2 regions of the Arthrobacter sp. Hb9-2 genome follow, and region 2 is predicted to be linked to the other one. Evidence: predicted binding sites of a transcription regulator. Region 2 holds the regulator's gene; the other holds the start of a gene.

Region 1 (6,924 bases), on a different contig from region 2:
GGACCCGGACCCCTTCGGCCATTAGGCCCGACAGCGGGACGATGGCCGGCTGCCTCGACGCGCCAGGATCGCCCGGGTTCAGGGATCAGCGGGCTGAAACGGTCTGCTGGTCCGGGCAGGACCCTAGAACCCGCTTCATGGCGTCCTTTTCTGCCTCCGTGACCCAGAGCCCGTAAGCAGCCTTGACGGAGATCTGGCGGGCTACATAGTGGCAGCGGATCGACTTGTTCCTGGGGAGCCAGGTGGCGGCATCGCCGGCACTCTTCTGCTGGTTGGCCGGTCCGTCCGCTGCGATGAGGTTCAGGGGATCGTTGGCGAGGCTCTGCCGCTCCCCTGCCGTCAGCTGTTGCGCGCCCTTCTGCCATGCGTCACCCAGGGCAACGACATGGTCTATTTGGACTGCCCGGCTGCTTTCTGAGCCCCGGCGGAAGTCCACAAACCGTCCGAGGTAGGGTTCATGGATGGTCCCGGCGGCCACGCGGCACGTGGACCCTTCCATGAAGACCACGTCCGTAAGGTCACGCCGCAGGATGTCGTTGCGGGTATCGCAGCCGTTGCGGTCAACATCCTGCCAGGCCTGGCCGAACGCCTCCCTGCTGTAGTTGTCCTTCCCCGCGCGTCCCTTCACGACAAGTCCGTCCAGTACCGAGAGGGCTGTTCCCGGGGGCACCGGATGGACCGGCACAACCGGCTTCATCCAGCCGGGGTCAAAGACGGGAGCTTCTGTGGGCCCGGAAGCGGCGGGCTCCGTTACGGCAAACTGGCCAGCGGTGAAGAACCAGAACAAAGCCCCCAGCGCCGAGACGGCAGCAACTGCGAGCACTCCCCACGCCTGCCGGGAACGGCGCCGGGCACGGCGGTAGGCGGACCAGCTCACGGTCATGGGGTTCCTGCCCTTCCGGTTTGTTGATGCACCAGAAGAGCGTAGGACAGCCGAGCATCATCCCTGCCGATATCCACACTGTGGAGGGCGGGTGAGGGTCAGACTGATGGAGCTACTGCTCCCGCATCACCCGTCGAAGGTCCTCCTCGGCGATGGCCAGGAGTCCCTCAAGCTGCCGCACCCGGTCCTCGCTGACGTCGCCCGCTGCGTGGCCGGCGCGGGCGCCTTCAAGCAGGCGGACGGCCTCTTTGTGATTGGCCTTTGCCACATCGAGTGCGTGTTCCAGGGTAGTTTCATGCTGGAGCGTCGAATCTTTATCCATGGCACAAGTGTGGTCCCGTTTCCCGGCTGATTCCAGCGAATCAGCCGGGAAATCGAGATTGCCCGGAGGGCTGGATCAGACGGAAATTGCGGCCAGGGCTGCGGCCGATTCCTTGGCGGGGAAGGATGGCGGGTTCACACCGGCCATCTCCTCCATGACGCGGACAACCTGGCAGCTGTAACCGAACTCGTTGTCGTACCAGACGTAGAGCACCAGGTTCTTTTCGTTCGAGATCGTGGCGAGTCCGTCAACGATGCCTGCACGGCGGGAACCGACGAAGTCCGTGGAAACCACCTCGGGGGAATCGATGTAGTCGATCTGCTTGCGCAGGTCCGAGTGCAGGGACATCTCCCGCAGGTACTCGTTGACCTCATCCTTGGTGGTCCCGTTTTCCAGGCTCAGGTTCAGGATGGCCAGGGAGACGTCCGGGGTGGGGACGCGGATGGAGCTGCCGGTGAGCTTGCCCAGAAGTTCGGGCAGGGCCTTTGCCACTGCTTTGGCTGCTCCCGTTTCGGTGATCACCATGTTCAGCGCTGCCGAACGGCCGCGGCGGTCGCCCTTGTGGAAGTTGTCAATCAGGTTCTGGTCGTTCGTGAACGAGTGGACCGTCTCGACATGGCCGTGGACTACCCCGAACTTGTCGTTGATGGCCTTCAGGACGGGTGTGATGGCGTTGGTGGTGCAGGAGGCCGCGGACACGATCTGGTCGGTGTCCTCGATGCTGCGGTGGTTGATGCCGTGCACGATGTTCTTTAGCTCGCCCTTGCCCGGGGCGGTCAGCAGCACCCGTGCCACACCCTTGCTCTGCAGGTGCTGGGACAGGCCTTCGGCGTCGCGCCAGCGGCCGGTGTTGTCCACCACCAGCGCGTTGTTGATGCCGTAGGCGGTGTAGTCGATGGTGGCGGGGTTGTCCGAGTAAATAACCTGCACCTGGACACCGTTGGCGGTGATGGTGTTGGCTGCCTCGTCAACGCGGATGGTGCCCTCGAAGGAGCCGTGCACCGAGTCGCGGCGCAGCAGGCTGGCGCGCTTGGACAGGTCGTTATCGGAGCCCCTGCGGACAACGATGGCGCGCAGCCGCAGGCCGTGGCCGCCACCTGCCTTTTCGATCAGGAGGCGGGCCAGGAGCCGGCCGATGCGGCCAAAGCCGTACAGCACGACGTCGGTGCTGGTGCGGTCGTCGCCGCCGCGCTTGCCCACGATCTCGGCGAGTTCCTCGCGGAGGAACTCCTCCAGGGTGGCGTCGCCGCCCTCTTCCTTGAACTTCTGGTTCAGCCGGGCGATGTCGATCGCGGCCGCACCGAGCTCCAGCCCCGCCAGGGTGTTCAGGAGCGGAGCGGTCTCCTCCAGCAGCAGCTCATCCTTGCTCATCCTGCGCGCGAAGCGGTGCGCCTTGAGGATGTTCATGGTGGACTTGTTGATCAGGCTCCGGCCGTGGATGCTGGTCACCACATTGTTTTCGCGGTACAGCCGGCCGATAACCGGAATCATGGCCTCGGCGAGGGCCTCCCGGCCCATCCACGTATCAAGACAAGAATCAGACGTCTGGCTCACAGAAATACCTTCCTCGGTTCAGCCGCGTACGTCCTCGTACACGGATGTCGGCCACCTGATGATGTCCAGGGGCACCGGCACCTGCGGGGTTTGTCCCCCAGGTGCCTGGATCGTGTGCAAAAGAAAACCGCCGGGTGCGAACGCAATTCCGGCGGAAGAACTCCTGCGTCCGCTATCCATTCTAATTTGGCGGACTGCCCGGGGGTGGCTCGAGCCGCGTGAAATCACTCACACCAGGATTCCGGCCGCTCTGGTAGGGCTTCAGTTGTGGATGGCGGAGTAGAGGTTGAGGCTCGCGGAGAAAACCACCCAGGAGAAGTAGGGCAAAACCAGCAGCCCGGCCGCCGTGCTGACGGGCCCGAACCGCAGGATGAGGAGGACCAGGACAACAGCCAATGCGCCGATCACCGCGAGGGCGATCCATAAAGCCGCTGCGCCGAGCATGGGGTACATGCCAAAGAAGATTATGGGCCAGGCCAGGTTGAGCAACAGTTGCAGACCATACAAGCGTGCGACCGGCCGGACCAGGGCTCCCCTCCGCCAGACCAGCCAGGCGGCCACGGCGATTCCGGCATACAGCGAAAGCCAGGCGGCGCGGAACATCCATCCCGCCGGCATCCAGGGGGCCTTGACCGAGTCCGCAAACCAGCCGTTGGAATTGAGGATGATCGGGATGGAGGCGAGCATGCAGACGGCATACGAAAGGGCAAGGAAGCCAAGCAGCGCAACAACTTGCCTGCCCGGGGAACGGACCGGCGGCGGGGCCGTTCCCGTCCCGGGTTGTCCATCAGTATTAGAGGGCACGGTTTAGCATCCCCAACAGAGCTTCCAAGGTCAAACCGGTTGAGTGGATGGGTTGACCGATACGCCGGGTTCTGTGCTCCCGCCCCGTTGCCGGTGCGGGAGTAGCGGCCATCCATCTACGAACGCCGTTGCCGGCGCCCTCCAGCGGCCTACCCGGACACTCGGGCGAGCAGCCCTCAAACGTGCCCTGTCTGGCCTTGCTCCGGGTGGGGTTTACCTAGCCTTCCCGGTCACCCGGGAAGCTGGTGGTCTCTTACACCACCGTTTCACCCTTACCTGTTTCGTGCCGCTTTCAAAACCGGCGCGACCCAGGCGGTCTGTTTTCTGTGGCACTGGCCTGCGGGTTACCCCGAGTGGGCGTTACCCACCACCCTGCTCTGCGGAGCCCGGACGTTCCTCGAGCCACTTGCGTGACGCGCGGCCGCCTGGTCAACCCATCCAGATCCAGTCTACCGGCGCCGTGCCGCTTTCCCGCCGCCGGTAGGATCGGACGGTGCTGATTCTGCTTCCCCCCTCTGAAGGCAAGACACCCGCGGTCCGTGGATCCGCCGTCGACTGGCCCGCCCTGAGCTTCCCGCAGCTGAATTCCTACCGTGCCAAGGTGCTGGACGCGCTGGGGACGGTGAGCGCGCACGAGGACGCCCTCGCCTTGCTGGGGGTCGGGGCATCGCTGAAGGACGACGTCGAACGCAACACCCGGCTGCATGCTGAACCGGCGGCTCCGGCGCACCAGATTTACTCAGGTGTGCTGTACGACGCACTGGGCTACAAAACACTTACTGCCGGCCAACGCCGCAAGGCGGACGAGTCGGTACTCGTCATTTCGGCGCTCTGGGGCGCCATCCGCTTCGGCGACAATGTGCCTGCCTACCGGCTATCCATGGGAACGGCGCTGCCCGACGTCGGACGCCTCGCCTCATTCTGGAAACCGCAACTCGCCGATGCGCTGGCCGGGGCCGTTTCAGGGCACCTGCTGGTGGACTGCCGGTCCAGCACCTACGCGGCAGCGTGGGCTCCGCCGGCCACCCAAACAGTTACCGTCAACGTCTTCACCGAAGTCAACGGCGTCCGGAAGGTCGTCAGCCACTTTGCAAAGCACACCCGCGGTGAGCTGGCACGGCATCTCCTGGCCCGGAGGGGAAAGACACCGGAGTCGCCCGAGCAGCTGCTGAAGGCCAGCCGCGAAAAGTGGGAGGCCGAACTCGTGGAGGGTTCGGCACGGAAGCCACACGCGCTGAACATCATCCTGCCGGGCTGATTTCCCGCCAGCCCCCAACCAAGTAGCGCTAAGTGTCGCTAAGACCCGTCAAAACGACACTTAACGCTACCCAGTTAGGTCACGCCCACTCCTCCGAGCGCACCAGGATGGCGCCGGAGTCCGGGCAAAACACGATGTCGTCCGCGGACGCAGCCTTGATCTCGGCGAGGTCGCCGGGGCTCAACTTCATTCCCGACGCCTCGGACGTTCCGTGGAACAGCCTCGCGGCGCCCACCCCGCGCTTCGCCAGGGTCTTTTCGTACACGGCCAGCATTCCGGCGTCGAGGGCGGCGGCAAACTCTGCACGCTGGCTCCGGAGCCCACTGGCTTCTGCCTCAACTTCGGCGAGGGCTGCGTCCAGCTCCTCCCGGATGCTGCCGAAGGATCCCTGGATGTCGTCCACGATCCCCTGCTGCTTGGCCTGCCTGGCCCGGAGCGTATCGAGCCGTTCCATGACCTCGAGTTCCACGTCTTCCAGGTCCGAGCGCCGCTTGTTCAGGGAAGCGATGTCCTTCTGCAAGGCGACCAGGTCCTTGGACAGCCCGGTTCCGCTGTTGAGCCTTGCCTCATCCCGTTCGATCCGGGAGGCAACCTGCTCCACGTCCGCCTCGGCGCGCTTCAGTTCGGCTTCGGCATCGTGGACGGCCACCTTCGCGGCGCCCAACTCACCATTGGCGACGGACAAGGCAGCTTCGAGATCCTTGATCCTGGGATCGTTCTCCAGCGAGCGGCGGCGGTTGGCGAGCGACTTCAGCCTGGCGTCCAGTCCCTGCAGCTCAAGCAACTTCAACTGTTCCGCCGGTGCTGCCTTCGCCACTTTTACCTCCGCTTAATTACTTCCGGCCGGAGCCGGGCACCTGAACGGCGCTTCCTAGACTCTAGCGCCTGCCCTGCTCCCCTGCCTCGCGACGAACCCGCACGCCAGGCTTAGCCCGGAGTCAGGATGAAGTCCCACGGATCGCTGTTGGTGGTGCTGACCTGGATTTCAACGTCGTGGCCCTGGTCGGCGAGGACGTTGCCCAACGCTGCGGCGGCTGCCGGCAGCCATAGCCACTCGCTGGCGAAGTGCGAGACGTCCACCAGGTAAGGCCGGCCGTTCAGCGCCGCTTCCCGGGCCTCGGACGCCGGGTGGTGGCGAAGGTCGGCGGTGACATACACATCCGCGTTGCTGGCGCGCACCTCATTGAACAGCGAATCCCCGGCACCGCCGCAGACTGCAATCCGCCGCACCAGGCCGTCCTTGTCCCCCGAGACGCGCACGCCCCCCGCCACGGAGGGCAATATGCCGAAGACACGTGCTGCGAAGTCACCCAGGGTCATTGCGTCCGCCAAGTCACCGACGCGCCCGATTCCCTCTTCGGGGAGGCCATTGGCTGCCACAGTGAGCGGGGCGACGTCCTGCAGGCCCAGGGCGTCGGCGAGTACGTCGGACACACCCCCGACGGCGGAATCACCGTTGGTGTGCACGGTCAGGAGCGCGGTGCCCGACTCGATGAGCCGGTGGACGGCCCGGCCCTTGGCGGTGGTGGCAGCGACAGTGGTGACACCTTTCAGCAGCAGCGGGTGATGGGTGATCAGGAGCTCCGCGCCCCATTCCACCGCCTCCTCAATCACCTCAAGCGTGGGGTCCACGGCAAACATCACCCGGGTCACCGCGGCCGAGGGGTGCCCCGCCACCAGCCCAACCTCGTCCCAGTGCTCCGCCAGGGACTCAGGCCACAGCTCCTCCACAGCAAGGAGCAGCTCACCCAGGGTGGGAGCCTGGGACTGGCCGTCCGCTGCCTCCGCGCCGGAGGGGGCGTCGCCGTCGTGATTCTCCTGGCCGGTAACGTCAGTGTCCACAGGTTCCATAGTCTTAGTTTTACCCCATCGCCCCGTCCGTAACGCATGTTTGAAACGGCGCTGCACAACGGCCGGGGAATCATCCGGTGCCGCGAACCATTGAAGAGGTCATGAAAACTTTTGTTTTAGGCGGAGGCTGCTTCTGGTGCCTCGACGCCGTCTACCAGAAGACCAAGGGCGTCACCTCAGTGGTGTCCGGCTACACGGGGGGCCACGATCCCCACCCGGACTACTACTCGGTCTGCAATGGCACCACCGGCC
Region 2 (6,924 bases):
TTCGTCACCGGAACTTCTGCCACCGGCGCCTCCCAGTTCTACTACCTCCGGGACGTCCTGTCCCGGGTGGACCTCTTCCCCGTCATGGCCGCAGCCCAAGTGGTGATCACGCTGACGCTGGCTGTCCTGATGCCGGTTCCGGTGGCCCGATGGGGCAAGCGGGCCGTCTACAGTGTTGGCGGCGGATTCGGGGCGATGGGCGGAGCGCTGGTCTTCCTGGCCCCCGCGGACATTCCATTGCTCGGCCTGGCGGGCCTCGTGCTGGGGCTCCTTGCTTCAGCGTCCGTCAGCATCGTGACCTGGGCCCTGATCGCCGACACCGTGGAATACGGTGAGTGGAAAACGGGAGTCCGGGTCCAGGGAATCAACTACGCGCTCCTGGCCGCCACCCGGAAGCTCGGCATGGGATTCGGCGCCGCCGTCGTCGCTTTCTCACTGGCTTGGGGCGGCTACGTTTCGGGGATAGCGGAGCAGTCTGATACTGCCACCCTCGCCATCAGGGCGGCGGCAGGGCTGCTGCCGGGGGCACTGGTGCTGGCCTCCGTCGGGATTATGTACTGGTACCGCCTGACCGACCAGAAGCACGCGGAGCTGGTGGCAAGCCTGTCGCGGGATGCGACGTAACAGTTTGCGGCCACAGCGGCCCGCGGTTATGGTTCATGGCATGACAAACCGTTGGTATGCGTATTTTTCGTTGGCTCTGGAGGGGCCCGCGTCTAACTGACACGCATCCAACTTTCCTTCAGAGCCAACAGGGCAGAGATCATTCTCTGCCCTTCGCCGTTTCTCCGGCGGGTTCTGATCTGGGCCCGCTTCCTATCTGGAACAGGACCCGAACATGAGCACCGCAACAGCCCCCGCAAATGCCACCGCAGCCCGCCCCCTTGGTGAAGCTGCAGCGAAATCGACGTCGAACCTGCGCGTCAGCGAATTCACCGCCCTGCCCACGCCGCAGGAACTCATCGCTGAACTGCCGCTGGACGCCCGCGTGGCGGACGTCGTGGAACGCGGACGTGACGAAGTCCGCGCCATCATGGACGGTGTGGATGACCGCCTGCTGGTGATCGTGGGGCCGTGCTCCATCCATGATCCCAAGGCCGGGCTGGAGTACGCGCGGCGGCTGGTCAGCCAGGCCGAGAAGCACAAGGAGGACCTGCTGATCGTGATGCGGGCCTACTTCGAAAAGCCCCGCACCACGGTGGGCTGGAAGGGCCTGATCAACGATCCCCGCCTGGACGGCAGCCACGACATGGTGACCGGCCTTCGCACGGCACGGCACTTCCTGCAGCAGGTCACCGCGCTCGGCCTCCCCACCGCCACCGAATTCCTGGAGCCCATCAGCCCGCAGTACATGGCGGACCTTATCTCCTGGGGCGCCATCGGGGCCCGCACCACCGAGAGCCAGATCCACCGGCAGCTCGCCTCCGGGCTCTCCATGCCCATCGGCTTCAAAAACGGGACCGACGGCGACCTCCAGGTTGCCATCGACGCCTGCGGTGCTGCCGCGGCGGCCCAGGCTTTCCTTGGTATCGACGGCGACGGCCGGGCCGCGCTCGTGGCCACGGCGGGAAACCCTGACACGCACGTCATCCTCCGTGGCGGACGCAAAGGGCCCAATTACTCTGCTGCCGACGTCGAGGCTGCAACAGCCAAGCTCGCCGGCAAGCAGCTGAACCCGCGCCTCATCGTTGACGCCAGCCACGCCAACAGCGGAAAGAGCCACCACCGCCAGGCAGAAGTAGCGCTGGAGATCGGCGCGCAGCTCGAGGACGGCGGCGCTTCCGCGCAGGCAATTGCCGGCGTCATGCTGGAAAGCTTCCTGGTGGGCGGCGCGCAGAACCTCGATGTTGCCGAGCACGCGGCCGGCCGGTCGGAGCTGGTGTACGGGCAGAGCGTGACCGATGCCTGCATGGACTGGGACGCTTCGGTCTCGGTGCTGGACCAGCTGGCCGCCTCCGCCCGCAAGCGGAGAAGGTAGGCGCCCGCTGCGGAGTGGCGGAGTAAATAGGGGGACAGTACTACTTTCACATTGGCCACACGAACATCTAGAGTATCTAGAAGGTGGTTGGTGGATGGCTCAGCATCGTAACACCGCATTGGCACGTACCTGGGGTCACTGTTGTCCATCCGTCAGCAAAGGAAAATAGGGAAATGTCGGCAGAACAGAACTTCTCCAACGCGAAGTTCCTGACCGTGGCAGAAGTAGCCCAGGTCATGCGCGTCTCCAAAATGACTGTCTACCGGCTGGTCCACTCCGGAGAGATGCCGGCAGTGCGGTTCGGCCGCTCCTACCGGGTACCCGAAGCCGCCGTTGAGCAGTACCTCAAGGGCGCCGTGGTGGACGGCCACACCGAAACCGCCTGAGTCGTTTCGTCGCATTCGCCGTGTTTTCGCCGGTCCCAGCCGGACCGGTCAGAAGCGGCTCCGGATAAGCGGTACCCTGTTAAGGAACGTTTTACGTCATTGTAAGAATCTGTCAGTTGTTCAGTTCGTAGCTCTGTCCACGAACACTTTCCATCAGACAGGTACTGCATCTAGTTTGTAAGGAACTTTCGTGGGTTCAGTTATTAAGAAGCGTCGCAAGCGTATGGCCAAGAAGAAGCACCGCAAGCTGCTTCGCAAGACCCGTCACCAGCGCCGCAACAAGAAGTAGAGATACTTCGAACAGCGTGGAAATGCCCGTCGCCTTCCGAGGTGGCGGGCATTTTGTTTTTGCCCTGCCCGTTATGCCTTGGTGCCCGTTATGCCTTGGTGCCCGTTATGCCCGGGGACCCCGGATGCGGGCGAAGCCTTTCCAGAGTCCGTAGACGGCGCCGCCGGCAGTGGCTGCCTTGAGGCCGAAGGTGGCTGCGCGGCGGCCTGCCCGGAAGTCGTAAACGGGCCAGTTGTTGTCGCGGGCGTGGCGGCGGAGGCGGGCGTCCGGGTTGATGGCCACCGGATGGCCCACCAGGCTAAGCAGCGGGATGTCATTGAAGGAGTCGCTGTAGGCCCAGCAGCGCTTCAGGTCCAGTTCTTCGGCATCCGCCACTGCCTGGACAGCCACAGCTTTCGCGGAGCCGTGCAGGATGTCTCCCACCAGGCGGCCGGTGTACATGCCTTCCGAGATCTCCCCGACCGTCCCCAGGGCTCCCGTGAGTCCCAGCCGGGTGGAGATCACAGTGGCAACTTCTATGGGGGTCGCAGTGACCAGCCACACCCGCCGGCCCACCCGCAGGTGCTGCTCGGCCAAGGCCTTGGCGCCCGGCCAGATCCGTGACGCGATCATCTCGTCGTAGACCTCTTCGCCGAGGGCCTTGACGTCGTCAACCGTGATGCCTGCGGCCAGGGTCAGCGCGGAGTCGCGGACAGCGTGGACGTCGTCCATGTTTTCGCCGCGGGCCACGAACTTGAACTGCTTCCAGGCGAACCCGGCAGCCTGGCCCATGGTGAAGGCTCCGCGCTGGTGCATCTTGCGGGCAACATGGAAGAGGCTGGCGCCGCGCATGAGGGTGTTGTCCACATCGAAGAACGCCGCCTCGCCGGGTTGCGGCGCCGCAACCGGCTTGGTGACTACGGCGACGTACTTCTCCTCGGGCATGGTGTCGAGTCTAGTCAATCCAGTCGGTGGACACTGTCGGCGTCGCGGGGCACAGTCAACGGGGCTACGGTTAAGTCATGGCAACACCGCACGTCGTCCTGATCACCAAAGCTGACTGCCACCTGTGCGAAGAGGCGCGCGACGCCGTCGGCCGGGTTACTGCCTCGCTGGGCCTTGAGTGGACGGAAGAGCTGGTGGACCACCAGCCGGAACTGCGGGACCGCTATGCCGAGGAAATCCCGGTAGTGCTGGTGGACGGCGTGCAGCGCGACTTCTGGAAGATCGATGAGATCCGGCTGGAACGCGTGCTTCAGCGGGCCATGGCAGAGTAGGGGAGCAGCACCGGTGACCGCGCGTGCTTTGTGGCCGGCTGCTTTGTTGGCATCGGCCGGAGGGCTCTAGAGTGGAGTCACAACGCGATGCGAGGGAGGGGCTGGTGGCTTCGCTGGATTCAACTCCCCAGGCTGTCCCGGATCTTCCGGGTACCACTGGCACGCCAGCCAAACAGATTCCGCCCGCAGCGGTGGCCCGGCTGACGCTCTATCTGCGTGCCCTGAACACCCTGCTTGCCGAGGGAGTGGAGCGCGTTTCCTCCGAATCCCTGGCCGAAGCCTCAGGCGTCAGTTCCGCCACACTGCGCAAGGACCTGTCCCACGTGGGCTCCTACGGTACCCGCGGTGTTGGCTACGAGGTGCAGTACTTGAGCCGCCACATCGCGGCGGCACTCGGACTGACGCACGACTGGAAGGTCGCCATCGTCGGCGCAGGCAACCTTGGCAAGGCCCTGGCACGTTACGGCGGATTCGAATCCCGCGGGTTCGACGTCGTGGCCATTTTCGACGCCGACCAGATGGTGGTGGGCAACGAGGTGGGGTGGCTGCGCGTCAGCGACGTAGCCGACCTGGAAACCGTGCTGCACCGGACCGGAGCGAACATGGTGGTGCTGGCGCTGCCGGCGGCCGTGGCACAGGATGTCTGCGACCGCGTGGTGGCCGCCGGCGTCCGCAGCGTCCTGAGCTTCGCCCCCGTGATGCTCCAGGTGCCGGAGGGGGTCAACCTCCGCAAGGTGGACATGGCCACCGAACTGCAGATCCTGGCCTACCACGCACAACGGGCGCAGGCCCCGGGGCAGACCGCCTAGATTTCTCAGGCGGTTCCGGGGCCCACGCCCGCAGGTGTGGGAAGTGCGTAAACCTACCGGCCGTAGGGGTTGCCCAAGCCGCCACCGTAAGGGTTGGCGAAGGGCTGCTGCTTCCGGAAGTACGGGGCAGCCGCCGGCAGGTACAGCAGGACGATGGCGGCGATCCCCAGAAGGGTGCCGATGGTTCCAATGCTGGGAGGACCGAAGAGGCTGAAGATGGACAGTGCAGCGAACACCGTACCCAGGATGCGCGCCCAGTTCTTGCCCTTGCGGACAAAGAAGGCCACCAGCAGGTAGAGCCCTGCGCCGAGGATGGCGAAGACCACCAGGGTGCCGGCGATGACGCCCTTGATGTCCTCGTAGGTGACGCCCGCTCCGCTGCCCTCCATCTGCTGCTCAAAGGTCTGGCGGAATACCGGGTCGTCCAGCTGGGTGAGCCCGGTGAGCATGGAGATGACGAAGATGGCGGCCGAGGCGATCAGCAGCCAGAACGAGATGTTGACCAGCTGCGGCACCCCGTTGCTGCCTGTGGGCTGCGGCTGCTCCGAAGGGTACTGCGCGTACGGGGACTGCCCGTAAGGCTGCTGACCGTACGGCTGCTGGCCAAAGCCCGGAGCCTGCGGCGGGTTCTGGCCATACTGTGGAGTGTTTTGCCCGTACTGCGGGGCGCCGGACTGGCCGTACTGGGGAGCGTTCTGTCCGTACTGCGGCGGGTTCTGGCCGTACTGGGGAGCGTTCTGTCCGTACTGCGGGGCGTTTTCCCCGTAGCGCGGCTGCTGGTTGCCCTGCTCGGGATCGTTGGGCACGGGAGGCGGGACGGGAGGATTACTCATGAGCTGTCCTTTGGCATGTCGGGTTCTGGTAGGCTGCCGGGTTTCGGTCCTGTGCCCTACCCCCAGCATGGCTTAAGTCCACCGTACCCCCGGACTGGCGGCAGATGGGTCATTCCAGGGAGGTATTCCGCCCCCTGCTCGGCAGTTGCCCTGCGATGCCTTGCTAACCCTTGTTCCCCCGCGCTGCAAACCATGCCTGCGAGTTCGGCAGCCAGAGCAGGACCGTTGCTGCGAGGCTGATCAGGAAGCCCGCCCAGTTGCCGCCCTGGCCAACACGCATGGCCAGGTTGATCAGGGCGAGGACCAGGGTGACGCCCGTCAGGACTGTGAGGGCCAGCCGGGCCCACTGCTTCCCCTCTTTCATCTTGAGGGCAAAGACGATCTGCGCGGCTCCCACGGCCGCCGCCAGCAGCATCAGCAACAGAACCAGCGCGGCCGCAGCGGGCGCCGCCGCGAAAAGCACCAGCGAGGCAAGCATGCCCAGCAGTCCGCCCAGGAGGCCGAGGATGCCGCCCAGGAACCAGATCCAGAACGAGACCTTGACCTCAGTGGGAAGTCCCGCCACCGAGAACATGCCGGCAAATCCGTTGCGGGGCCCCGTGCTGTCAAAGTTGCTCATGGCCATCACTGTAGCCCCGCCCCGGCGGCGGCACGGCGAGGCCCGGTGCGCAGGGACTGCCCCTGCGCACCGGGCCACGGTTTCACTGCGCAGGCCGGACGGCGAAAGCCATCAATGACAGAACCCCGGCACCGGCGCGAAGGCCGGTGCCGGGGTTCCGGCGGAAAGGATGACTAGGCTGCGGGAGCGATGAAGGCGAGCTCGAGGTTGATGGCAACCTTGTCGCTCACCAGGACGCCGCCGGTCTCGAGGACAGCGTTCCAGGTCAGGCCGAAGTCCTTGCGGCTGATGGTGGTTTCAGCGGAAACACCGGCGCGGGTGTTGCCGAATGGGTCCACGGCCACACCATTGAACTCGGTTTCCAGGGTGACCGGGCGGGTGACACCCTTAATGGTCAGGTCGCCGGTCAGCTCGTAGCTGTTGCCCTTGGCCACCAGGCCGTTGGAGACGAAGGACATCTCGGGGAACTTCTCCACGTCGAAGAAGTCTTCACCCTTGACGTGGCCGTCGCGGTTGGCGTCGCCCGAGTCGAAGCTGGCGGTGTTGATGGTGGCGTTGATCCGGGATTCCGCCACGTCCTCGCTCAGTTCCAGGGTTGCTGCTGCTTCCTTGAACTGGCCGCGGACCTTGCTGATGCCTGCGTGGCGGACGGTGAAGCCGATCTCGCTGTGGGAGTTGTCGAGGGTCCAGGTGCCGGTGGTGACGTCTGCGGGAAGTGCCATGATGTTGCTCCTTTGGGGTGTTACCTGTTGAC

Evidence for each region. Region 2 encodes Rex, which represses fermentation and respiration genes when NADH is low (regulators of the CRP and FNR family bind a similar motif). Its sites were predicted from a motif close to CTTGTGAANNNNTTCACAAG; they were not measured.
Region 1: a site for Rex is predicted at 2,975-2,994, ahead of AC5RV1_RS18635 (glyceraldehyde-3-phosphate dehydrogenase). Genes of this name have one in related genera too.

The regions. Positions count from the first base shown of each region.
Region 1 covers NZ_JBNHGJ010000041.1:14,441-21,364, reverse strand. The annotation lists gene def (peptide deformylase) at 1-25, shown strand, start outside; gene AC5RV1_RS18645 (HNH endonuclease family protein) at 86-883, opposite strand; gene AC5RV1_RS18640 (hypothetical protein) at 996-1,205, opposite strand; gene AC5RV1_RS18635 (glyceraldehyde-3-phosphate dehydrogenase) at 1,281-2,759, opposite strand; gene AC5RV1_RS18630 (TspO/MBR family protein) at 3,021-3,563, opposite strand; RNA gene rnpB (RNase P RNA component class A) at 3,608-4,000, opposite strand; gene AC5RV1_RS18620 (YaaA family protein) at 4,057-4,821, shown strand; gene AC5RV1_RS18615 (zinc ribbon domain-containing protein) at 4,901-5,638, opposite strand; gene AC5RV1_RS18610 (Nif3-like dinuclear metal center hexameric protein) at 5,749-6,672, opposite strand; gene msrA (peptide-methionine (S)-S-oxide reductase MsrA) at 6,774-6,924, shown strand, end outside.
Region 2 covers NZ_JBNHGJ010000011.1:29,505-36,428, forward strand. The annotation lists gene AC5RV1_RS08465 (glycoside-pentoside-hexuronide (GPH):cation symporter) at 1-624, shown strand, start outside; gene AC5RV1_RS08470 (3-deoxy-7-phosphoheptulonate synthase) at 839-1,978, shown strand; gene AC5RV1_RS08475 (helix-turn-helix domain-containing protein) at 2,152-2,364, shown strand; gene AC5RV1_RS08480 (30S ribosomal protein bS22) at 2,555-2,653, shown strand; gene AC5RV1_RS08485 (HAD family hydrolase) at 2,759-3,577, opposite strand; gene AC5RV1_RS08490 (glutaredoxin family protein) at 3,655-3,909, shown strand; gene AC5RV1_RS08495 (redox-sensing transcriptional repressor Rex) at 4,014-4,718, shown strand; gene AC5RV1_RS08500 (hypothetical protein) at 4,772-5,551, opposite strand; gene AC5RV1_RS08505 (hypothetical protein) at 5,715-6,170, opposite strand; gene AC5RV1_RS08510 (YceI family protein) at 6,344-6,892, opposite strand.